4 regions of the Citrobacter freundii complex sp. 2025EL-00176 genome follow, and region 1 is predicted to be linked to each of the others. Evidence: predicted binding sites of a transcription regulator. Region 1 holds the regulator's gene; each other region holds the start of a gene.
The links. The regulator Fur, encoded in region 1, represses iron uptake genes when iron is present. The targets are predictions, from matches to a motif close to ATAATAATGAGAACNACTATCAA.
Positions count from the first base shown of each region.

Region 1 (5,766 bases):
TGCCAGCAGGTTATGCGGGAAAATTTGATAGAAATCCCCGGCCAGCGGAGGATGGAATAGTGAGCCTTTCAAACCTATAGCGAGGAGTAAAAACAGGATCAGACCGAAAACCAGCGCCAGCGTCACGGTGACGCCTGCGCGACGATAAAGCGCGCCAAAGGCGGCGGGTTGCGCGTAATGCTGATAGGTTTCGAGCCGGACTTCCGCCATCGCCTTCGGTACGTTGATGGCAAATTCATGAGGCGGGGCATACTGACATGCGTGCAGGCAAGCGCCGCAGTTATGGCACAAGTTTGCCAGGTAATTGATATCCGCTTTACCGAATTCCAGACGCTGCGTCATGGCCGGGAATACGGCGCAAAAACCTTCACAATAGCGACAGGCATTGCACACTTGCATCACACGTTCAACTTCAGCTTCCGGTTCGGTGATAATTTGCGCTTCGATGATCAGTTTCTCAAGCTGCTTCATGACGTGTCTCCTTACGTGCGGCCAGCGCGGCTTCTTTTCCGGCAATGCGACCAAAGGTCGTGCCGATCGACATCCCCACGCCTGCGGTGTAGCCCTTACCCAGCACGTTGCCCGCCATCATCTCTCCGGCGACAAACAGATTACGGCTTGGAAGCCCGGCAAAATGCACCGCGGCGTGTTCGTTCACTTTTAACCCAAGATAAGTGAAGGTGATCCCTGGCCGCAGGGCATAGCCGTAGTATGGAGGCTGGTCCAGCGGTCGCGCCCAGTGCGTTTTCGCGGGTAGCAAACCTTTGGTGGCGCAGTTATCCAGAACGGTGTGGTCGAACTGACCAGGCTGGCAGGCGTTGTTGTATTCCGTCACGGTGTGGGTAAAACGTTCGGCGTCCAGTCCTAACTGAAGGGCCAGCTCTGCCAACGTATTGGCCTGCGCGCCGGGAAAGACCGGAGGCATGAAGTGGCCGATAGCTTTACCATCGATGATGGAGTAGCCAATCTGCCCTGGCTGTTGCGCGACCAGACGCCCCCAGATGGCGTAGCGTTTCGGCCAGAAATCTTCGCCTTCATCATAAAAGCGCGCTGCGTCACGGTTTACCACTATGCCGAGCGAGACGCAGTCCACGCGGGTGCAAATTCCGCCATCATATAATGGTGCTCTGGCATCAATGGCCACGCAGTGTGACTGGGAGGGATCGCCGATAATGTCTGCTCCGGCATCCATCATAAATTTGAGCAGTACGCCCTGGTTAAAGCGCGTGCCGCGAATCAGGAAGTTATCCGCAGGCCACTCGCCGCGCTCGTTCTCTCCCCACGCTTCTCGCAGCCATTCGCGGTTTGACTCAAACCCGCCCGCGGCAAGCACGCAGGACTTAGCGGTGATGCGCTCTTCGCCTGCCAGCGCCGCCACGAACTCGCCATTACGCAGTTCAAGCGCCTGAACGGGAGTGTTATAGCGAATTTGAACGCCCAGCTTTTCTGCGCTGCGATAATAGGCATTCACCAGGGCCTTTCCACCGCCCATAAAAAAGGCGTTGGTTCGTGCCACGTGCAAAGCGCCAGAGAGCGGAGGCTGAAAGTTAACGCCGTGCTGGCGCATCCAGTCGCGGCATTGTGAAGAGGTACGGATCACCAGACGCGCCAGCGCTTCGTTGGTATTTCCTTCCGTGACGCGCCACAGATCTTGCCAGAATTCTTCTTCAGGATAGCTTTCCACCAGCACATCCTGCGGTGCGTCATGCATACAACGTAAATTACGTGTGTGTTGGGAGTTTCCCCCGCGCCATTCGCGGGGCGCCGCTTCGAGCAGGAGTACCGAAGCTCCTTGCTCCCGGGCGGTCAAGGCTGCACATAAGGCGGCATTGCCACCGCCAATCACCAGAACATCAACCATCGTATACTCCATTACCATTTAACTAATTGTTAAATTTGTAATTGAAATGTATACGCACAGGCTGTGTGGGCGCTATGACGTGACGCTAAACAGTGCTTTAGTTATTGTAAAGTGTAGCGCCAGGCCAGCTTCCGGCTTCCACCAACTGATGCATAACTTTCGTCAGCACCACACGGGCGGCGAGGCCTGCCGGGGTAAGTTCATCGTCAGAGAGGCTGACCAGAAAGTTAGGGCGGCTAAGTATCGGATTATGGACGCCGATCACTCTTAGGGTTTCTTTATCGAGATGCGAGATTGCCGCGCCAGGCTGAAGAGTGGCGCCAATGCCACTGCGCACGGCGCGCATCAGTAACGCCAGACCATCAATTTCGGTAGCGATCTCAATGTTCAGTGTGTGTTCCTGGCTGATGGCATCCAGCCTGCCGCGCAGACCGTGGCCCGGGCTTGGCATGATCAATGGAATATTTGCCAGTTGGGCAGGAGCAATATTGTCATCGACAATATCAGCCAGTAGGGCATGGGTCCCAATCAAAAACAGTCGCTCTTCAAGAATCGGTCTGGCGCTCCAGCGCAGGATCTTTTCTTTTTGAAACACGACAGCCAGATCAATCTGGCGGGTATTAATCATTCGTTCCAGGTTGCCAGAGAGACTTTCCACGACATGCAGGCGAACATCAGCATAGCTTTCCCGCATGGCGTGAATAAAAGGCATGCCGAGAACGGAAGCGGTACTGGGGGCCATACCGACGCTGACGTGTCCGGAAAGTCGGGCCTCGCGGGCGGCGAGGATTGCATCGTCTGCATGCCGGAGCGCCAGCTGCGCCTGGGAGTAAAAAGCCAGTCCGGCGCTGGTGGGCGTCACACCGCGCGAGGTGCGTTGTAGCAGGCGAATAGCAAGTTCATTTTCCAGACGCGTCATTTGCTGACTGAGCGCCGAAACGCCGATATTGAGATCGAGCGCCGCGCTACCCATGCTGCCGGTTTCTACAATACGCACAAAATAGCGTAGCTGGCGAAGTTCCATTTCAACTCTCCGGAAGGGCAATTGATTTTTACATTAAAGCAACATTGATGCAGAAGGAAGAGGGGGCTGGTCAAATTCAGCGCATAAAAAAAGCCAACCGGAAGGTTGGCTTTTCAGAAAGCGTCACATTATTTGCCGTCGTGCGCATGCTCATCTTCGCGGCAATCGCCTTCGGCGCAGTGGCCGTAAAGATAGAGGCTATGGTTGGTTAAGCGAATACCATGTTTAGCCGCAATCTCACGCTGACGCGCTTCAATGGATTCATCGCTGAACTCGACCACTTTGCCGCAGTCGAGGCAAATGAGGTGATCGTGGTGATGCTGTTGAGTTAGTTCGAAGACGGATTTACCACCTTCAAAATTATGGCGGGTCACGATACCGGCATCATCAAACTGGTTCAGCACACGATACACGGTCGCCAGACCAATTTCTTCACCCATATCGATCAGGCGTTTGTATAAGTCTTCCGCACTGACGTGATGGTTATCCGGTTCCTGAAGAACTTCCAGAATTTTTAAACGAGGAAGCGTTACTTTCAGGCCAGCCTTCTTTAATGCGGTATTATTGTCAGTCATGCGGAATCTGTCCTGTAGCTAAACGATTCACTTCATTAACAGAAGTGACAGAAATTGCACTTGAGAAATTGCATATCATTATAGAACTGCCATGGTTAAATGAAAACTGCAAGTCTCTGGCATATATTGTTAATCAAAACGTGGTATCGCCGACAAACACACTGCGCAACACCCGATTGGCATCCAGCCATTGTACAGGGTCACACGGAAAAGTTACAAATTTGTAGCAATTATTTTGATTGGTTTTATCTATTGATGCGGCGTAGATGACGATCTACGCCGCGCGAAATCAGGCATTGATGATTTCGTCGAGGTGCAGTTCTTCAGAGATCTGCTTAACCCATTTTTCTACGCGTTCTGCGGTCAACTCCGGCTGGCGATCTTCATCGATAGCCAGACCGACAAAGTGGTCGTCGTCAGCCAGTCCTTTGGACGCTTCAAAGTGATAACCCGCCGTTGGCCAGTGACCGACGATGGTGGCGCCGCGTGGCTCAATGATGTCGCGAATGGTGCCTAACGCATCGCAGAAATATTCTGCGTAATCTTCCTGGTCGCCGCAGCCGAACAATGCAACCAGTTTGCCGTTAAAATCAATGTCTTCGAGGGTAGGGAAGAAATCGTCCCAGTCACACTGCGCTTCACCGTAGTACCAGGTTGGAATCCCGAGCAGCAGAATGTCATACCCTTCCAGGTCTTCTTTGCTGCTTTTTGCAATGTCATGAACATCGGCAACGTCTTTACCAAGCTGTTTTTGAATCATTTTTGCGATGTTTTCGGTATTACCGGTGTCGCTGCCGAAAAAGATGCCAGTGATTGCCATGAGTAAAATAACCTCTTGAAACTTATTGAAATGGTGGTGGCGCATTGCCCACGGATAAGGGCAATCATAGCAGAACAGTCAGGCATGCGGAAACAGCAAACACGCGGGACTGCACTCTGTGCTACACGATTTATGATTTAGAGCAGAAATTCAGACTATGCCTGACCGCGCAATGTGGTGAGTTGGGTCATCAGCATCTCTTCGATGAGTTCACTGCGACTCATGTTGCGCGCCTCGGCCAGCTCGTTTAACGCGTCAACGGCATCAGCGTTCAGTTTCAGTTCGACACGCTTAAGCCCGCGAACTTTGTCACGTTTAAGCTGATTACGTTTATTTATACGTAACTGTTCATCACGCGAGAGCGGATTAGTTTTGGGTCGTCCCGGGCGACGCTCCTGCGCGAACAGATCTAATGTCGTACGGTCCGTTTGTTCTTTGGCCATGATCTTGGTGACTTCGGGGAAACAATCAGCCAGGCGTCTGCCCGGATGGATAGCGCGCCATAATACATCAGCAGGGGAGGCACGCCAACGCCCACGCGCGTAATCGCGCACGGACGCTGAGTTTTTAATCAGTTAGCCTGCTCGTGCAGATAACGACGGATGGCCCGCAGCACTGCTTCAGGTTTTTCCGCATGTACCCAGTGCCCCGCGCCTGCAATAACGTGCGCCCGAGCCTGCGGGAATTGTGCCAGCAACTGCTCGCGATACGCTTCGGTGACATAAGGGGAGTTACCGCCTGGGATAAACAATGCCGGGTGCTCCCACGCCGGGACGGTTTCCCAACCAACGATATGGGGATATTGATCCCACAATACGGGAACGTTAAAGCGCCACTCGCCGTCAACAAAGGATTTCAGCAGAAACTGGATGACACCTTCCTCTTGCAGATGCTGGCGCATGACGCTTGCCGCCTGCTGGCGCGAGGACGCTTGTGCATCGGTTACGGCATTGATTGCCGCAAAAATTTCATCGTGACGGCGCACATGATAGTCAACCGGCGCAATATCAATAGCCACCAGCCGCTCGATACGATCGGGGGCCAACGCGGTTAACGCCATGACGGCTTTTCCCCCCATCGAGTGACCAATAAAGATCGCTTTATCGATCTGTTGATCGTCCAGCGTATCCACCAGGTCTTGCGCCATGGCCGCATAATTCATCTCAGGCGATCGGGGCGAGAGGCCATGATTTCGCATATCAACCTGGATGATATCGTGATCGACCACCAGATCGCGTGCCAGGATCCCCAGGTTATCCAGACTGCCAAACAGACCGTGAACCAGGACGATGGGAGAATTATTGTGCAGGTTTTGCGCAGATTGCGCTCGGATATTCAATTTCATGGCAAAGTTCTTTTTTTCACACTCACGGGTTAGGGTATCATGTTGACCATTCTGCCACATGGCTGCAACAACTACGGTTACTCCGAGTTTTATCAGCCACCAGGCTTGACGCTATCCGCTGTTGGGATTTGCCTTTACACT
Region 1 covers NZ_JBRYHT010000001.1:15,107-20,872, forward strand. Annotated here, with positions in the region: gene tcuB (tricarballylate utilization 4Fe-4S protein TcuB) at 1-471, opposite strand, end outside; gene tcuA (FAD-dependent tricarballylate dehydrogenase TcuA) at 458-1,861, opposite strand; gene tcuR (tricarballylate utilization LysR family transcriptional regulator TcuR) at 1,959-2,885, opposite strand; gene fur (ferric iron uptake transcriptional regulator) at 3,014-3,460, opposite strand; gene ACVXHP_RS00105 (ryhB-regulated fur leader peptide) at 3,453-3,539, opposite strand; gene fldA (flavodoxin FldA) at 3,750-4,280, opposite strand; gene ybfE (LexA regulated protein) at 4,436-4,723, opposite strand; gene ybfF (esterase) at 4,852-5,625, opposite strand.

Region 2 (5,766 bases), on a different contig from region 1:
GCCGCACAGCGCTGACAGGGTTAACCCCCAGCGGGAAGTGCCGCTAAGTCGACGCGCAATATGCGGGGCGACGAGGGCAATAAAGGAAATTGGACCTGCCAGCGCGGTGGCGGCGGCGGTCAATACCACGGCGACCAGCATCATCATCAGACGCGAACGCTCAACGCTGACGCCAAGCGCACAGGCGCTGTCATCACCCATTTCCAGTAAACGCATCCGGCGCACCAGCAGCGTGGCGCACACCAGCATCACAATAATCAGTGGGGCAGAAGGCCAGGTCTTGGCCCAGGTCAGGCCATTGAGCGATCCGGCGTTCCACAGTCCGGCCGTTAACGCGGTTTCTAATGATGCTTTCAGCAGCAGCCAGGTGTTGAACGCCACCAGCATAGCGCGTATGCCGATACCAATAATAATCAGCCGGAAGGTGTCGATGCCATTGCGCCAGGCGAGCGCCCAGACCACCAGGGAAGTCAGGATCCCACCCAGCATAGCCGCCAGCGCGATAGCGGTAAGATGCTGACCAAACAGCACCATTGCCACCAGTACACCGCTCCAGGCACCGGTATTGAAACCCATCACATCCGGGCTGCCCAGCGGGTTGCGCATCAGCGACTGAAATATTGCGCCGCTCACGCCCAGTGCCGCGCCAATCAATAGCGCCATAAGCACGCGTGGCAAGCGCCATTCGGTGACCACCAGCGTAATACTGCGCGGCGCATCGCCGAACAGAGCGGCAATAATTTGCTGAGTTTCCAGCGTAACGACCCCGCTACGCAGGCTCCACAATCCAACGACGAGACAACCTACAACCAGCAGCATGCTGCTGATGATCAGGCGACGTGAGCGATGCATCATGCGCCACCCCCGCGCGATTTACGGCGTACCAAAAAGATAAGCACGGGCGCCCCGATAAACGCGCTGACCACCGAAACACGCAGCTCACCGGGGACAATCACACGACCGATAATATCGGCAATTAACAGCAGAGAGGGGGTTGCCAGCAGAGTGACGGGCAGCGACCAGCGGTGATCCGCCCCCACCAGCCAGCGCGCCATATGCGGCATCATCAGGCCGATAAAGGCGATAGGGCCGACAATGGCGGTCGCACTACCGCACAGGACGGTAATCACCAGCAGGCCGATAAACTGCGTGCGAGCGACTTTACTGCCAAGCGCGGTAGCGGTGTCGCTGCCGAGACTCAGGCTATTCAGGGCACGGCTGAGGAACAATGCGACAGCAGCGGCAATCAGGACCGGCACCAGTACTACCTTCAGCGTTTGCAGGCTGCGGATATCCAGTGAACCGGCCTGCCAGAAACGCAACTGATCGTAGACGTCCGGGTTGAGGAGGGCGATGCCGGTGGATAGCCCTTCCAGCACTGCACCCAGCGCAACGCCCGCCAGCGTCAGTCGTACCGGGCTGAGCTGCCCGCCGCCCTGGCTGCCGGTAAATGCCACAATCAGCGAGGCGGCCAGCGCCCCGGAAAAAGCCATCAGCAACTGTTCCTGTGGGGAAGAGAAACCGAACAGCGACGCGCCCAGCACGATGGCGAAGCTGGCGCCAGAGTTAACGCCAAGGATCCCCGGATCGGCGAGCGGGTTACGCGTGAGCGTTTGCATTAATGCGCCTGCCAGACCCAGCGCGCCGCCGGCGAGCAGGCCTGCCAGCGTGCGTGGCAGTCGCGCGTCCAGCACGATGGTGCAATCCGCGCTTTGGCAACTGCCGGTGAGTGCATCCAGCACCACGGAGGCAGGCAGCGATTTTGCGCCAATAACCAGACTTAATACCGTGGTGAGTACAAGTAATAACAATAGTCCGGGCACGGCGAAGGCGCGTGTCGCGGAAACAGAGCATGACATATCAACTTCCCTGATAATGATAGTAATTATCGTTATCGATCTTATTTGGATATGTTAGCATGTGCAGCCATCGAATGGATATTGAAAAAGTACCTGGTAAGGCTCTGTAATGAATCGACAATCCTGGCTGCTTAATCTCAGCTTGTTAAAGACCCACCCTGCGTTTCGCGCCGTCTTCCTCGCTCGTTTTATTTCCATCGTCTCTTTGGGATTACTCGGTGTGGCGGTTCCGGTTCAGATCCAGATGATGACCCAGTCGACCTGGCAGGTAGGTTTGTCGGTGACGTTGACCGGTGGCGCGATGTTTATTGGCCTGATGGTTGGCGGCGTACTGGCCGATCGCTACGAGCGTAAAAAAGTGATCCTGTTGGCGCGTGGAACCTGTGGCGTCGGCTTTATTGGTTTGTGTCTGAACGCGTTGCTGCCCGAACCGTCGTTACTGGCGATTTATCTGCTTGGCTTATGGGACGGTTTCTTTGCCTCGCTGGGCGTGACTGCCTTGCTGGCAGCAACGCCGGCGTTGGTCGGGCGGGAAAACCTGATGCAGGCCGGGGCGATTACCATGCTGACGGTGCGTTTGGGTTCGGTCATTTCGCCGATGCTTGGCGGGGTGCTGCTGGCAACCGGTGGTGTGGCCTGGAACTACGGCCTGGCGGCGGCAGGCACGTTCATTACCTTACTGCCGTTGCTGAGCCTTCCCGCGTTACCTCCACCGCCCCAGCCGCGCGAGCATCCGCTGAAATCGCTGCTGGCAGCATTTCGCTTTTTGCTCGCCAGTCCGCTGATTGGCGGCATTGCGTTGCTCGGGGGCTTATTGACCATGGCGAGCGCCGTGCGCGTGCTGTATCCGGCGTTAGCGATTAACTGGCAGATGTCGAGCGCGCAAATTGGCCTGCTGTATGCAGCCATTCCTCTTGGCGCGGCGGTGGGCGCATTGACCAGCGGACAGCTGGCGCACAGCGTTCGTCCGGGACTGATCATGCTGGGTTCTACCGTGGCTTCATTCCTGGCTATCGGCCTGTTTGGCTTGATGCCGGTCTGGGAGCTTGGGGTTGTCTGCCTGGCGCTGTTCGGGTGGTTAAGTGCGGTTAGCTCTTTGTTGCAGTACACCCTGTTACAGACGCAGACGCCAGAAGCGATGCTCGGGCGAATTAACGGTTTGTGGACGGCGCAGAACGTCACCGGGGACGCGATTGGCGCGGCGCTGTTGGGCGGTTTGGGCGCGATGATGACGCCGGTCGCCTCGGCAAGCGTGAGTGGATTTGGGCTGGTGATTGTTGGTCTGTTACTGCTGCTGTTGCTGGGGGAATTACGTCGATTCCGGCAAATGCCCGTGAATGCCTGATGGCGTTATGCTCTACGGTTTGCAGGCCGGATAGGGCGTTAGCCGCATCCGGCGCGGGCTTTTAAAAGAGCGCCGACAGACGTTGCACTAGCAGCGTCGCGCTGTAGTAGTCGAGCCGGAAGGTTTCCGTGCCCAGGGCGTATACACGTTTATTTTGCACGGCTGGCAGATGCGCCAGAAGCGGATTGGCATAAATGGCGTTGGCATCTTTGCTGTCGCCGGCAAACAGGAACAGCGCTTCGCCGTTCAGGCCAGCCGCCAGATTTTCACCGCCAAGCTGGATGATATCGTGGCGTTTCCCCTGGCTTTGGCTGGTGTGCAAACCGGCAGGCAGCGGCGCCAGCGTGAAACCTAACTGCTCCATCAGCTTGCCCTGTGCCGACTCAGGCGTCCAAAGATTAGCACTGTGCGCCGCAGCGGTATAGACCAGCGCGCTGACCGGCTGTGGCGGCAGGGTGATACGTTGCTTAACCGCTTGCAGTTGCTTATCAAATTCGGCAATACGCGCTGCTGCCTGTTGCTCCTGACCGGTAATTTCACCCAGTTGCGTCAGCAGCGACTGCCAGCTTTTGTCGTCGTAGTTGATGATAAGCGTGGGCGCAATGGTGGACAGCTGATCGTATAGCGCGAGTGCGGAGTCGCCGCCGGTGGCGCTGATTAGAATCAGATCCGGCATTTGTGCCGCTACGGCTTCAGCGCTCGGTTCACCGATGTACAGACGGCTGAGTTTGCGTTCCCTGGCCACGTCGCTCCATTGACGTAAAAAGCCTTGCGCATCGCCAATGCGGTTGTTTGGCGTGGTGGCACCGCTGGCGATGACCGGGGCATCAATTGCCAGCAGCGAGCCGGTGAGGGTCACGCTGGTGGAGACAATGCGCTGCGGCTTATGCTCCAGCGTATGCGTGCCACGGCTGTCGGTGATCTGACGCGGCCAGTCGGCGGCGTGACCTGAAGAAATTCCTGAAATAAACAAACCCGTCAGTAAAAGCACGGTGCGACAAAAATAGTGGAGACTCACGAATCAGCTTCCTGTTATCAGTATGGTTAATGCTTCTCATTTTCATTGTTAGCGAGCGAGGATGCAAGCCAAAGTCGCACATTGTGCTGCCACAAGAGTTGACATACAGCCGCTTTGCTTTTAGGTTAGCGACCGAAAATATAAATGATAATCATTATTAGAGCCTTTATCATTTTTGGAGGATGATATGGATATGTCACTGGCCGAGGAAAAAACGCAGACTATGCCGACGCTCGCTCCCGACAGTTTTTTCTTTATGTCGCCGTATCGTAGTTTTACGACGTCAGGATGCTTCGCCCGCTATGCGGAACCGGCAATTGATGGCGATTCGCCAGACAGCCCTTTCCAACAAAAAATGCACGCACTGTTTGCTGATGCCAAATCGCAGGGTATCGCTAACCCCATCATGGTCGGGGCAATTCCTTTCGACACCCGCCAGCCGTCGTCGCTGTTTATTCCCCAAACATGGCAGACCTTCTCGCGAACGACTAAGCAGCAATCATCACGTTACTTTAACGCGCATCAGTCGTTAAACGTCGTTGAACGTAAATCGATCCCGGAACAGGACTTTTTTGAAGAGATGGTCGCCCGGGCGGCGGCGCTGACGGCAACCCCGGAAGTCGACAAAGTGGTGTTGTCACGCCTGATCGATATCACCACCGATGCCAATATTGACAGCGGGGCGTTACTTGAACGCCTGGTGGCGCAAAATCCGGCGAGTTACAACTTCCATGTCCCCATTGAAGACGGTGGCGTATTGATTGGCGCCAGCCCGGAACTGCTGTTACGCAAAGAAGGCGACCATTTCAGCTCCCTGCCTTTGGCCGGTTCGGCGCGTCGTCAGCCGGATGATGTGCTGGACAGAGAAGCGGGGATCCGCCTGTTGGCGTCTGAGAAGGATCGTCATGAGCATGAACTGGTGACGCAGGCGATGAAAGCCGTGTTGCGCGATCGCAGCAGTGAACTGCAACTGCCTTCCTCTCCGCAACTGGTCACTACGCCTACGCTCTGGCACCTCGGCACGCCGTTTGAAGGTAAAGCCAACGCAGAGGAAAACGCGCTGACGCTGGCGTGCCTGTTGCATCCGACGCCTGCGCTGAGCGGTTTCCCGCATCAGGTTGCGCGCAAGCTGATCGCCGAGCTGGAGCCGTTCGATCGCGAATTGTTCGGCGGTATCGTCGGCTGGTGTGATGCGGAAGGTAACGGCGAATGGGTGGTGACGATCCGCTGCGCGAAGCTGCTGCGTAATCAGGTTCGTTTCTTTGCTGGCGCCGGTATTGTGCCAGCGTCTTCTCCGGTTGCGGAATGGCGTGAAACGGGAGCCAAGCTTTCCACCATGCTGAATGTTTTTGGACTGCATTAAGCGCCTGGTCCATCAGGCTATTTTATTTGCCAGTTTGACCCTGGGCAGTGCTCACAATCCTCACGTACTACAAGTACGCTCCGGTTGCTCCGCGCTGTCCGTGTCCAAACTGGCTGCAACAATATACGCCTTATTGACAGGCTCTAAGGAGTGATAATGAGTATTCCTTTCACCCGTTGGC
Region 2 covers NZ_JBRYHT010000010.1:120,919-126,684, forward strand. Annotated here, with positions in the region: gene fepG (iron-enterobactin ABC transporter permease) at 1-855, opposite strand, end outside; gene fepD (Fe(3+)-siderophore ABC transporter permease) at 852-1,859, opposite strand; gene entS (enterobactin transporter EntS) at 1,969-3,204, shown strand; gene fepB (Fe2+-enterobactin ABC transporter substrate-binding protein) at 3,266-4,222, opposite strand; gene entC (isochorismate synthase EntC) at 4,410-5,585, shown strand; gene entE ((2,3-dihydroxybenzoyl)adenylate synthase EntE) at 5,742-5,766, shown strand, end outside.
Region 2: fepB (Fe2+-enterobactin ABC transporter substrate-binding protein) is a predicted target of Fur. The motif match lies at 4,246-4,268, and genes of this name have one in related genera.

Region 3 (5,766 bases), on a different contig from region 1:
GGTTCGGGAAATTGCCATCTTGTGCTGCTGCACGGATGGGGACTGAATGCGGAAGTATGGCATTGCATAAGTGAGGAACTGAGCTCGCATTTCACGCTGCACCTTGTCGACTTGCCGGGATTTGGTCGCAGTCAGGGTTTCGGCGCAATGTCGCTGGAAGAGATGGCTGAGCGGGTATTAAGACAGGCGCCGAAGAAGGCTATCTGGCTCGGCTGGAGTCTGGGCGGTCTGGTGGCAAGTCAGGTCGCATTGACCCATCCTGAGCGCGTTCAGGCGCTGGTGACCGTCGCGTCTTCTCCTTGCTTTAGCGCGCGCGATGAATGGCCGGGCATTAAGCCGGAAGTGCTGGCAGGCTTCCAACAGCAGTTGAGCGAAGATTTCCAGCGTACGGTGGAACGTTTTCTGGCGCTACAAACGATGGGCACGGAAACCGCGCGTCAGGATGCGCGAGCGCTGAAGAAAACGGTGCTGGCTTTACCCATGCCGGACGTCGCGGTGCTTAATGGCGGGCTGGAGATCCTGAAAACGGTCGATCTGCGTGAGCCGTTATGCTCTGTGGATATGCCTTTCCTGCGGATGTACGGTTATCTTGATGGTTTGGTTCCGCGCAAAGTCGTCCCGATGCTTGATACGCAATGGCCACTGAGCGAATCTTTAGTGTTTGCCAAAGCCGCACATGCGCCGTTTATCTCACATCCTGGGGAGTTCTGCGCAGCGCTGGTGGCGTTAAAACAGAAACTGAATTGTTTCTAAAGTAACGCGTATCTGCATAAACGAATTATCCGGCCTGGACGTTTGCATCATTTGTAGGCCGGATTAGCGTAGCGCTATCCGGCATAGAACTAGCGCAAAGCCCACCACTCGCGCAGGCAGGCTTTACCTTCCGGGCAACTCTTGCAGCTTCCGGACAGACACCCATCGGCATCTTCCTGAATCCGTACCGCTTTGCCCATCTTTTCTAACTGATTCAGCATGGCGTCAATCATTGGCTGCGGGGTATGCAGCGTGTGGCTAATTTGCTTTGCCTCCATACGCCCCCGCAGCGCCAGTAAATCACGAACCTGAATAAGCGATGCCATTGTTGACAACCTTAGTGGCAATCGCCAGTGGTACTGGAACAGCAGGAGCTAGCCGTTCTGTTGGTTGACAGCAGTGAGAGATCCACCCGGCTGCGGGCACGGCGTAGCAGACCCAGCAATACGATGTTAAACAGAATGACGGCTAAGATGCACACCAGACTGTAAGTCGGATGCTCTTTGTAGCTGACGGTCTGATAAAACAGCGTTGACAGTGAATAAGCGATGTTCAGGCCCCACAGGATCGAGAAGCCCATCCAGCCACGGCTAGATTCACGTGCGATAGCCCCCATCACTGAAATGCACGGGACATACAGCAGAACGAAAATCAGGTAGCTGTACGCGGCGGCGGCGCTGCCAAATTTTTCGCCCATCACGCCCATTGCGCCTGTAGCCATCTCGCCGTCGCCTTTGCTGGCTTCGATAGGGTTGGCCAGAACGCTCAGGCTGAAGGTGTCTTTCAGGCTTTGCCAGGTTTCATCCACCGCACTGAACAGCTCGTCACCGAGGTGGAAATCTGCCGGATTGAACTCTTCTTCCTGAATATTTTCTGCGGTGTAAAGCGTGTTCAGCGTACCGACAACCACCTCTTTTGCCATCGCACCGGTGAACAGACCTACGGTTGCCTGCCAGTTATCTTCGTGAACGCCGATCGGCTTGAAGACGGGGGTGATGACGCGGCTGACGGAAGCCAGAGCAGAGTCGTTGATGTTATCGACGATTTTCCCGCTCAGCGAGAAGCTGTTAAACGCGCTGAGGAAAATACTGACGATGATAATGACTTTACCGGCACGCAGCACGAAGCCTTTCAGACGTTGCCAGGTCTGAATAATCAGGCTCTTGATGTGCGGCACATGGTACACTGGCAGCTCCATCACGAACGGCGTTGCTTCGCCACGCATGATGGTGTGTTTGAGCATCAGACCGGTCAGCACCGCCATGATGATACCCAGTACGTACAACGAGAAGACCGCTAGCGCACCGTTCTGACCAAAGAAAGCCGCGGCAAAGACGGCGAAAATCGCCAGGCGTGCGCCGCAGGACATAAACGGTGCCATCATGATGGTCATCAGACGTTCACGTGGGGCATCCAGCGTACGGGCGCCCATCACCGACGGTACGTTGCAGCCAAAGCCGACGATCAGCGGGACAAACGATTTACCCGGCAGTCCCAGCGCCTGCATCAGACGGTCCATTACAAACGCAGCGCGCGCCATGTAACCGGAGTCTTCAAGGAAGGAGAGGAACAGGTACATCATGCCGATTTGCGGCACCAACGGCAGCACGGTGTTGATCCCGCCGCCAAGTCCTTGCGCCAGGAAGATGGTCAGCCAATCCGGGAAGTGCAGCGTATAGCCAATCCATTGAATACCATGAATAAAGAGCGCCACGGAACCCACATCGAATAACGGCTGCAGCGCGCCGCCAATGTTAATGGCGAGCAGGAACATCAGGTACATCACGAACAGGAAAATCGGCAGCCCGAGGAAGCGGTTGAGGACAATTTTATCCACCGCGGTGGTGAAACGGCTTGGTTCTGCCGTCAGGGTATTACTGACGGTATCGCAGATTGCGGCGATGCATTGGTAACGCGCATCGGCGATATGCAGCGCCGGATCGTCCATTGTTTCGCTCAGGCGCGCAATAGCGGCATCGAGGTTTTGCGCGGCGTCACCGGCGTAGGCACGGCTGTAGATATCGCCTTCCAGCATTTGCAGGCCCAGCCAGCGGCGCTGTTTAAGCGGCATGTCTTTGGCCATCGCGTCAGCGAGGGAATCTGCTTCCTGCAGCAGCGGCTGGGCATAATGCACCAGTTCGACGGTGTCGTTTTCCTTGTAGCGATCGATCGCCAGCTTCAGCGCTTCAATGCCGCGGGCGCGGGTGGAGACCAGCGGAACCACCGGGCAGCCAAGACGGGCGGAGAGGGCGTCGATATCGATACGGATTTGCTGTTTCTCAGCAATATCCAGCATGTTCAGGGCAACGATGCAGGGAATACCCAGCTCAAGCAGTTGCAACGTCAGGTAGAGGTTGCGCTCAAGGTTTGAGGCATCGACCACGTTGATCAACAGATCCGCGTCGCCGCTTAAAATGTAATGACAGGCGATTTGCTCATCGAGAGAGGTCTGCGATGAGATTGTCGTCAGTGAATAGGTACCGGGTAAATCGACCAGCGTGACCTGATGGTCCGTTGTGGCGAAATGACCTTCTTTACGTTCAACGGTAACGCCAGCCCAGTTGCCTACACGCTGACGCGCGCCGGTGAGCTGGTTGAATAAGGTTGTCTTGCCGGAATTAGGATTACCAATTAAACCAATGGTTAGTTTTTTCATTTTTATAGACTCACTGTATTAACAGGAAACCGCTTCCACTTCTAATAACGCCAAATCCTTTTTACGCAATACCAGACTTACGCGACGCGTTTCAATATGGATGGGATCGCCGAGCGGGGCGACGCGAACCACGTTGAAGGATGAGCCGGGCAGCATGCCAAGTGACAACAGTTTCTGACGATAAGCCGGGCTGATTTCACGAGCAAAACCGGTAATTTTCCACGCACTGTCAGGAGTGAATTGCATAGGGACCTACTTATATCTCGCTAACTGGATGATTACCTCATGGGGCGGCAGGGCGGCATGAGACCAGATGATTAGCCAACGTAAGGAAAGAGTAAATAATCAACAAAACAATGATAATGAGAATGGTTTCTATCATCAATAGAATAAATGTGACGGAATGTACAATTAGATAATAATTTGAGCCAATTTTGATATTTCTCAACATTTATTCTGGTTGGTGACGAATGATTCGCGGTAGCAATTATTGAAATCTTTAATGTTTAATTAAGGTTTCATCTGTTAATGAAGTGATAAATATAATGTGGAAGAGAGAAAATAATATAGTAAATATGCCGGATACGGTATTTACACCGCTATCCGGCACATGATCCAAACTTAGCGCTTTTTACCCATTGCCGCTGCCAGCGCATCCATCATCGCGCTGTTGCCCGCAGGCTGAGCGTCACGGCCACGAGGTTTCGCGGCTTTTGGTGCCGGGCGATTGCCCTGAGTGCGATCGTTATTTCCGCCGCTGCGACGCGCGTTGGTTTCACCTGGCTGCTCATCCAGACGCATAGTCAACGCAATACGCTTACGCTGCAGGTCTACTTCCAGCACTTTCACCTTCACAATGTCGCCCGCTTTCACCACGGTGTGGGGATCTTCGACGAACTTATTCGACAGTGAAGAGATATGCACCAGACCATCCTGGTGTACGCCGATATCGACAAATGCGCCGAAGTTAGTGACGTTGGTGACAGCCCCTTCCAGAATCATCCCCGGCTGCAGATCGTTCATGGTTTCTACGCCATCAGCAAACTGTGCGGTTTTGAATTCAGGACGCGGGTCGCGACCCGGTTTTTCCAACTCTTTGATGATGTCGGTGACGGTCGGTACCCCGAAGCGCTCGTCGGTAAAATCAGCAGCTTTCAGATTGCGCAGTTCGCTGCTGTTGCCCATCAGATCGCGCAGTGATTGCTCGGTGGCGGCCAGAATGCGTTCCACAATTGGATAGGCTTCCGGGTGAACGGTAGAGGCATCCAGCGGATTATCGCCGTGGTTGATACGCAGGAAACCCGCGCACTGTTCAAAGGCTTTAGGGCCCAGACGGCTGACTTTGAGTAGTTGCTGACGGTTCTGGAACTGGCCGTTCTCGTCACGCCAGGCCACGATGTTCTGCGCCATCATGCGCGTCAGGCCAGCCACGCGGGTCAGCAGCGGTACGGAGGCGGTGTTTAGATCCACGCCGACGGCGTTTACGCAGTCTTCCACTACCGCATCCAGCTTACGTGCCAACTGCGTCTGGCTTACGTCGTGCTGATACTGGCCCACGCCGATAGATTTCGGATCGATTTTCACCAGCTCAGCCAGCGGATCCTGCAGACGACGGGCGATAGACACCGCCCCACGCAGCGAAACATCGAGGTCCGGGAACTCCAGCGCCGCCAGCTCGGAAGCGGAGTACACTGACGCGCCGGCTTCGCTGACGATCACTTTCTGCGCGGTAACTTTCGGGAACTGTTTCTGTACGTCGAGGAAGAAACGCTCGGTTTCGCGCGACGCCGTACCGTTACCAATCGCCACCAGCTCAACATTGTATTTTTCACACAATGCCGCAACGGCGACGGCGGCTTTGGCGGCCTGACCGGTATGTGGATAAATGGTATCGGTAGCGACCAGTTTGCCGGTACCGTCAACCACAGCTACTTTTACCCCGGTACGCAGACCCGGATCGAGACCCATTGTGGCGCGCAGTCCGGCTGGGGCGGCCATCAACAGGTCATGCAGGTTACGGGCAAAGACGTTAATCGCTTCATCTTCCGCACGTTCACGCACGGTACCCATCAGCTCGGTTTCAAGGTGCATCAGCACTTTGATGCGCCACGTCCAGCTCACCACGCCTTTACGCCAGCTGTCGGCTGGTGCGTTATTCAGGCGCAGTCCCAGATGATCCTGGATAATCTGCTCGCCGTGGCTCTCTTTTGGCGGCTCATCGAATTGCGGATCGGCATTCAGGGAAAGCTGCAACACGCCTTCGTTGCGACCACGGAACATGGCCAGCGCGCGGTGGGAAGGCACGGTAGAAATCGGTTCGTGGTGGTCGAAGTAGTCACGGAACTTAGCCCCTTCCT
Region 3 covers NZ_JBRYHT010000008.1:111,693-117,458, reverse strand. Annotated here, with positions in the region: gene bioH (pimeloyl-ACP methyl ester esterase BioH) at 1-753, shown strand, start outside; gene feoC ([Fe-S]-dependent transcriptional repressor FeoC) at 843-1,079, opposite strand; gene feoB (Fe(2+) transporter permease subunit FeoB) at 1,091-3,409, opposite strand; gene feoA (ferrous iron transporter A) at 3,428-3,655, opposite strand; gene ACVXHP_RS16315 (Tex family protein) at 4,031-5,766, opposite strand, start outside.
Region 3: feoA (ferrous iron transporter A) is a predicted target of Fur. The motif match lies at 3,766-3,788, and genes of this name have one in related genera.

Region 4 (5,766 bases), on a different contig from region 1:
AGCGCTCTCTGAGCACATCAACATTGTTTTTCTTTTTCATCTCGCTCAATCTGGTTTAAACCAATTTGAAGCTAAGATATTTGAGTGCACGAAATACTCAAGTTTTTTTTCAACGCAGCGTTTCTTTTTGTGGGCCAGGTATCAAGAATGGCCTGGAAACATGGCGCGACAGGCAGGTTTTAGTACGTGAGAAGATGATCCACGAGGAAGATAAATCAGGTGTTGCCACCTGATTTAATGGCAAGCTAAAGGTAGGGTTATTTCCCCCACAAACGGCGGGAATTATCTTCGATCTTGCCGCTTAAACGACGCTTCTGCATTGTTCTGGTCCAGCTTTTCGATAAGCCGGCAGCCGACAGTAAACGGTGATACTGAGCGTCATCAAACGGCATATGCCAGGCAATGGCAATCGCCTCCCGTACGCTGACGTCGCTCACGCGTGACGCCAGGATCAACGGCGCGTCCGCCGACACCTGACCGGGAGCGATGACGCTACACAGCCAGCCCGTCTTGCCCGCATCCTGCATCTGACTGGCCATATCGCTGATGCCAAAATGGAAATTCAGCTTAAAACACGGCGAGCGCGGCTGTGTGACCTGAATCAGCGCGTCTCCCCACTGGAAAATGTCGCCAATATACACATTCTCTTCCGTCAACCCCTCAGTGGAGAGGTTCTCGCCAAAAGCGGGCGCGACAAACAACTCCGCCTGCTCCGGAAACGCTTGTCGCCAGTGCTGATAGTGTTCACGCGGATAGTGGCACAGCGCGCGATCCGGCCCACCGTGAATTTTCGTTTCCGCCTGTTCATCACCCGTCAGGCCCAGTTCGGTCAGCATCAGCTCACCATCGACCTGAACTTTAGCAATCGCGCTGGGACGGCTTCCCGTATAGTCCCGAATCTTGCCTGTAAAAACATCGACCGGATATCGCATCTGTTCCCTCTCCCGATAAATTTCTCCCCATTACACCATATTTATTTTATCCCAGTCGCTCAAAATGAGAGCACGGTTCACATGAAGCTTAGGGACACATGCTATCAATGTAAGCTGGTTTTGAAACATCATTTCAAATAAGGAGTCGACTACGTGACTGGTCAATCGCAATTTGCTGGCGTCTGGTGCCCTGCCATTACGCCAATGGACAATGATGGCAAGATCGATCTCAACGGTCTGAGCCAGCATCTTAAACGCCTTACCGAGGCCAAAATCGACGTGATTTTGCTGATGGGCAGCATCGGGGAGTTTGCTTCCTTTACGCTCGAAGAACGACTGCTGCTGATCCGTGAGGCCCGAGCCATGAGCTCGCTGAAGATGGTCGCCAACGTCTCATCCACCTGCCAGAATGATGTTCTGTTGATGGCGCAGGAAGCGTATCGCGCAGGATATGATGCCGTGATGATCCTGCCGCCTTACTACTACGGACAAACGGCGAAACAGCTGCTGAGCTACTTCCGCCAGTTGGGGCAGAAACTCAGCGGGAAATGGTTTGCCTATAATTTCCCGGCGCGTACCGGCTGTGATTTAACGCCGGAACTGGTTGCCACCCTCGCTGCCGAGTTCCCAAATTTCGCAGGCATTAAAGATACTGTCGACTGTCAGTCACATACCCGCAGTATGATTCAGACAACGCGCGCCGTGCGGGAAGATTTTGCCGTACTGTCCGGTTATGACGAATACTACATTCCTAACCTGCTGGCAGGCGGGGCGGGGATTATTTCAGGGTTGAACAACGTCATGCCGGAACTGTTTGTCAGCGCGCGGGAAGCGTTTAAGCAGGGCGACCTGGCGACGCTTCGCGATATTCAGGACCAGATTGGCACCTATATGTCCATTTACGCCATTGGCGAAGATTTTGTCACCACCATCAAAACCGTGGTATCGCGTAAGTTTGGCTACTGCACCGGCGTGTCACGTAATGCTGGCGGAGAGTTGAATGAGGGGGAATGTCGGACTATCGATGAGGTGTTCGTCGTCAAAGGTTAACGCGTTAAGCCGGATGGTGCAGACCATCCGGCAAAAGAGGCTTACTTCACGGTACCGCGAAGATCAATTTCCGTGGCCCTGGCTTTGGCCTTTTTCGACCAGATGGACGTGATAATCGGCACCAGAATGGAGGTCACAATCACCGAGGTCGCCACCAGAGAGGTTGCCGCTGGCGCCATCGGTTTAAATGCCGGAACCATTTCAGCAATCAGTACCGGTGTAGCAACCGCCGCACCTGCTGAGCTGGAGGCCGCAATCCCCGCCGTACCATCGCCGCCGCCAATCAGTTTATCAGCGATAATCAATGGGATACCGGTGATGATAATCACCGCCACGCCTAGCAGAATCCCCAGCACGCCGGTTTGCGCAATCACGCTTAAATCAATGGTGTTACCCAGCGCGAAGGCGAAGAACGGGATCAGCGTCTGCACCGCTTTACTGAAGAACTCCCGCAGTTCAGGGTCCAGATTACCCAGCGCAAAGCCAATCAGGAACGGCAATACTGCCCCCACAAACACGTGTGGTTCAAACGAAGCAATCCCGGCGGTACCCAGAATCACCATGGTCATCAGCGGGCCTGATTCCAGAGACATCAGAACAAATGCCCCGGCCTCTTCTTTGGTGCCGTACTGCTGCATAATCGAGGCGTATAGCCCACCGTTGGTCATATCCATGGCGGCCACCAGCGCCAACGTGGACAACCCGGCGAAGAACCCGACTTCCACGCCATGTTCCGGCAGGATGCGTGAGGCAATTGCCGCCACTACCCACGCCACCAGAATTTTGGTGATGACTAACGTGCCTGATTTACGCAGCACGGTGCCGGTTGCGCTTAGCTTAATCGACGCGCCCATACAAAAGAACCAGACCGCCAAAATAGGCACCGTACCGGTGATCATACCGTTGGTAAATGAGCCGAAATATTTCCCGGCGCCGGGTGAAAAGGTGTGACATAACGCGCCGAGGAAAAGCGGCACCAGCATCATCCCGCCAGGGATTCTCTCTATCGTACGTTTGATCTGCATTTCCATCACCTGTAGACATAAAAATGGGGCAATTTTTATGGGCGATTGCATCTTGCTTTTGAGATGCGCCCGTCTTGATGAACAGAAGATAGACATTCAGAGGAATTATAAAAGTGATCCCACCCGCACAATAAAACATTGTTTCAATTTAAATGGATCAATGTTCCTATGTTGATTTTGATCACAAAAAAGCCCCCACAAGCAGCGCTTGCAGGGGCGTTATTTAAGCGTAGAACTTATTTTTTAGCGGCGAAACGCGCAGCAGCTTCATCCCAGTTCACCACGTTCCAGAACTCTTTAATGTAGTCCGGACGGCGGTTCTGGAATTTCAGGTAGTAAGCGTGTTCCCACACGTCCAGACCGACGATCGGGAAGCCGGAAGCGCCAGAGATAGCTTCGCCCATCAGCGGGGAATCCTGGTTAGCGGTGGAAACGACGGCCAGTTTGTCACCTTGCAGAACCAGCCACGCCCAGCCGGAACCGAAACGGGTTGCCGCTGCTTTTTCAAATTCAGCTTTGAAGTTGTCAACGGAGCCGAAATCACGTTCGATAGCCGCTTTCAGGTCGCCCTGCAGCGTAGTGCCGGTTTTCAGGCCTTTCCAGAACAGGCTGTGGTTAGCGTGACCGCCCGCGTTGTTACGCAGTACGGTTTTTTTGTCCGCTGGCAGTTGATCCAGTTTGGTGATCAACTCTTCAGCCGACAGGCTGGCGAATTCAGGCAGGCTTTCCAGCGCAGCGTTTGCGTTGTTTACGTAAGTCTGGTGGTGTTTGGTATGGTGAATTTCCATCGTCTGCTTATCGAAGTGCGGTTCAAGGGCATCATAAGCGTACGGCAGGGATGGCAGTGTATAACTCATAATCATCTCCAGTATTGTCGGGCGGCCAGTGTTAACGCCGCGTAAGCAGTTGGGTCATTATAGTTAATTAAATGATATTGAAAATGATTATCAATGCCGTACTTTTTACAAGGTTTTAATCGTGCCGTCTATTGCAAAAGTTGTGAACCGAATCACCCACTTAACGTGATGATTGCCAACATGCGCAAAATGGCGGCAATCGTTAAAAGGTTAACATCCTGCGTAATTTTTAAACTCGTTAGGTCGGAGGGGTCATTACCGACGATAAAAAATAACGAGGATTAAGTCATGAGTAACGCGATTACGATGGGTATCTTTTGGCATTTGATAGGCGCAGCCAGTGCAGCCTGTTTCTATGCCCCGTTCAAGCAGGTCAAACATTGGTCATGGGAAACGATGTGGTCGGTGGGCGGGATCGTCTCCTGGCTTATCCTTCCGTGGACCATCAGCGCGATGTTACTTCCCAACTTCTGGGCCTATTTCAGCTCCTTCAGCCTTTCCACACTGGCCCCGGTATTTCTTTTCGGTGCGATGTGGGGGATTGGTAACATTAACTATGGCCTGACCATGCGCTATCTCGGTATGTCGATGGGTATCGGCATTGCGATAGGTATTACGCTGATTGTCGGCACGTTGATGACCCCGATTATTAACGGCAACTTTGATGTGTTGATCAACACCTCCGGCGGACGCATGACGCTGCTTGGCGTGCTGGTCGCACTGATTGGCGTGGGCATTGTGACCCGTGCGGGTCAATTAAAAGAACGCAAAATGGGCATCAAAGCCGAAGAGTTCAACCTGAAAAAAGGGTTAGTTCTGGCGGTCATGTGCGGCATTTTCTCCGCGGGGATGTCATTTGCGATGAACGCCGCTAAACCGATGCACGATGCCGCCGCCGCGTTGGGTGTAGACCCGCTGTATGTCGCCCTGCCTAGCTATGTGGTTATCATGGGCGGCGGTGCGCTAGTCAACCTGGGTTTTTGCTTCATTCGTCTGGCAAAAGTGAAGAACTTGTCGATAAAAGCCGACTTCTCGCTGGCTAAACCGCTGATCATCAGCAACGTGCTGCTCTCCGCGCTCGGTGGCTTGATGTGGTATCTGCAATTTTTCTTCTACGCCTGGGGCCACGCGCGAATCCCGGCACAGTATGACTATGTAAGCTGGATGCTGCACATGAGTTTCTATGTCCTGTGCGGCGGGATTGTTGGTCTGGTACTGAAAGAGTGGAAAAACGCGGGTCGCCGTCCGGTCAGCGTACTGAGCCTCGGCTGCGTGGTAATTATTGTCGCGGCAAATATTGTTGGTCTGGGCATGGCCAGTTAGTCATGCTGGGTACTGAGATGACGCCACTGGCTCGGCGTCATCCCGGTTTCCCGCATAAACACCACCGAAAAGTAGTTACTGTCCTCAAAGCCACAACGCATGGAAATCTCACCGATCATTAACCGGCTATGCTTGAGCAGATACTGAGCATGGCAGACCCGCACCTGGCGGAGATACTGGTTGATGGTCATCCCGGTCTGGCTGCGAAACTGCTGGCGCAAAACGCGTTCGCTACACTGTTCACGCTCGCAAAATTTATTCAGTTCGAAAGCATGCTCATGACTCCCGGCTAACGCGGTAATGAGTTTATCCAACAGCGTTTCACTCGACGTTGCCGGGAGCGTATCCGTGGCGTAACGATGGCGTTTAAGGAGCGTCACCAGTTGCCCGAATAGCAGTTCCGCCATGTTAAAAGCCTGCGCATCGCGTTGATTACTTTCATGCTCAAGCTGGCTTATCACCTGCCGGGCCTGCGTCATGCCAACGCTGCCGAGTCGCCAATGCGGCTGCCGCGGCGCACCGTTAAATCCAGGGATCGCCCCTTCCCAGTCAACATTCAGCGTCAACCGCTCCGGGCAA
Region 4 covers NZ_JBRYHT010000019.1:55,187-60,952, reverse strand. Annotated here, with positions in the region: gene ACVXHP_RS22775 (GntR family transcriptional regulator) at 1-40, opposite strand, end outside; gene yiiM (6-hydroxyaminopurine reductase) at 258-932, opposite strand; gene ACVXHP_RS22765 (dihydrodipicolinate synthase family protein) at 1,086-1,982, shown strand; gene kdgT (2-keto-3-deoxygluconate transporter) at 2,024-3,007, opposite strand; gene sodA (superoxide dismutase [Mn]) at 3,244-3,864, opposite strand; gene rhaT (L-rhamnose/proton symporter RhaT) at 4,153-5,187, shown strand; gene rhaR (HTH-type transcriptional activator RhaR) at 5,184-5,766, opposite strand, start outside.
Region 4: sodA (superoxide dismutase [Mn]) is a predicted target of Fur. The motif match lies at 3,936-3,958, and genes of this name have one in related genera.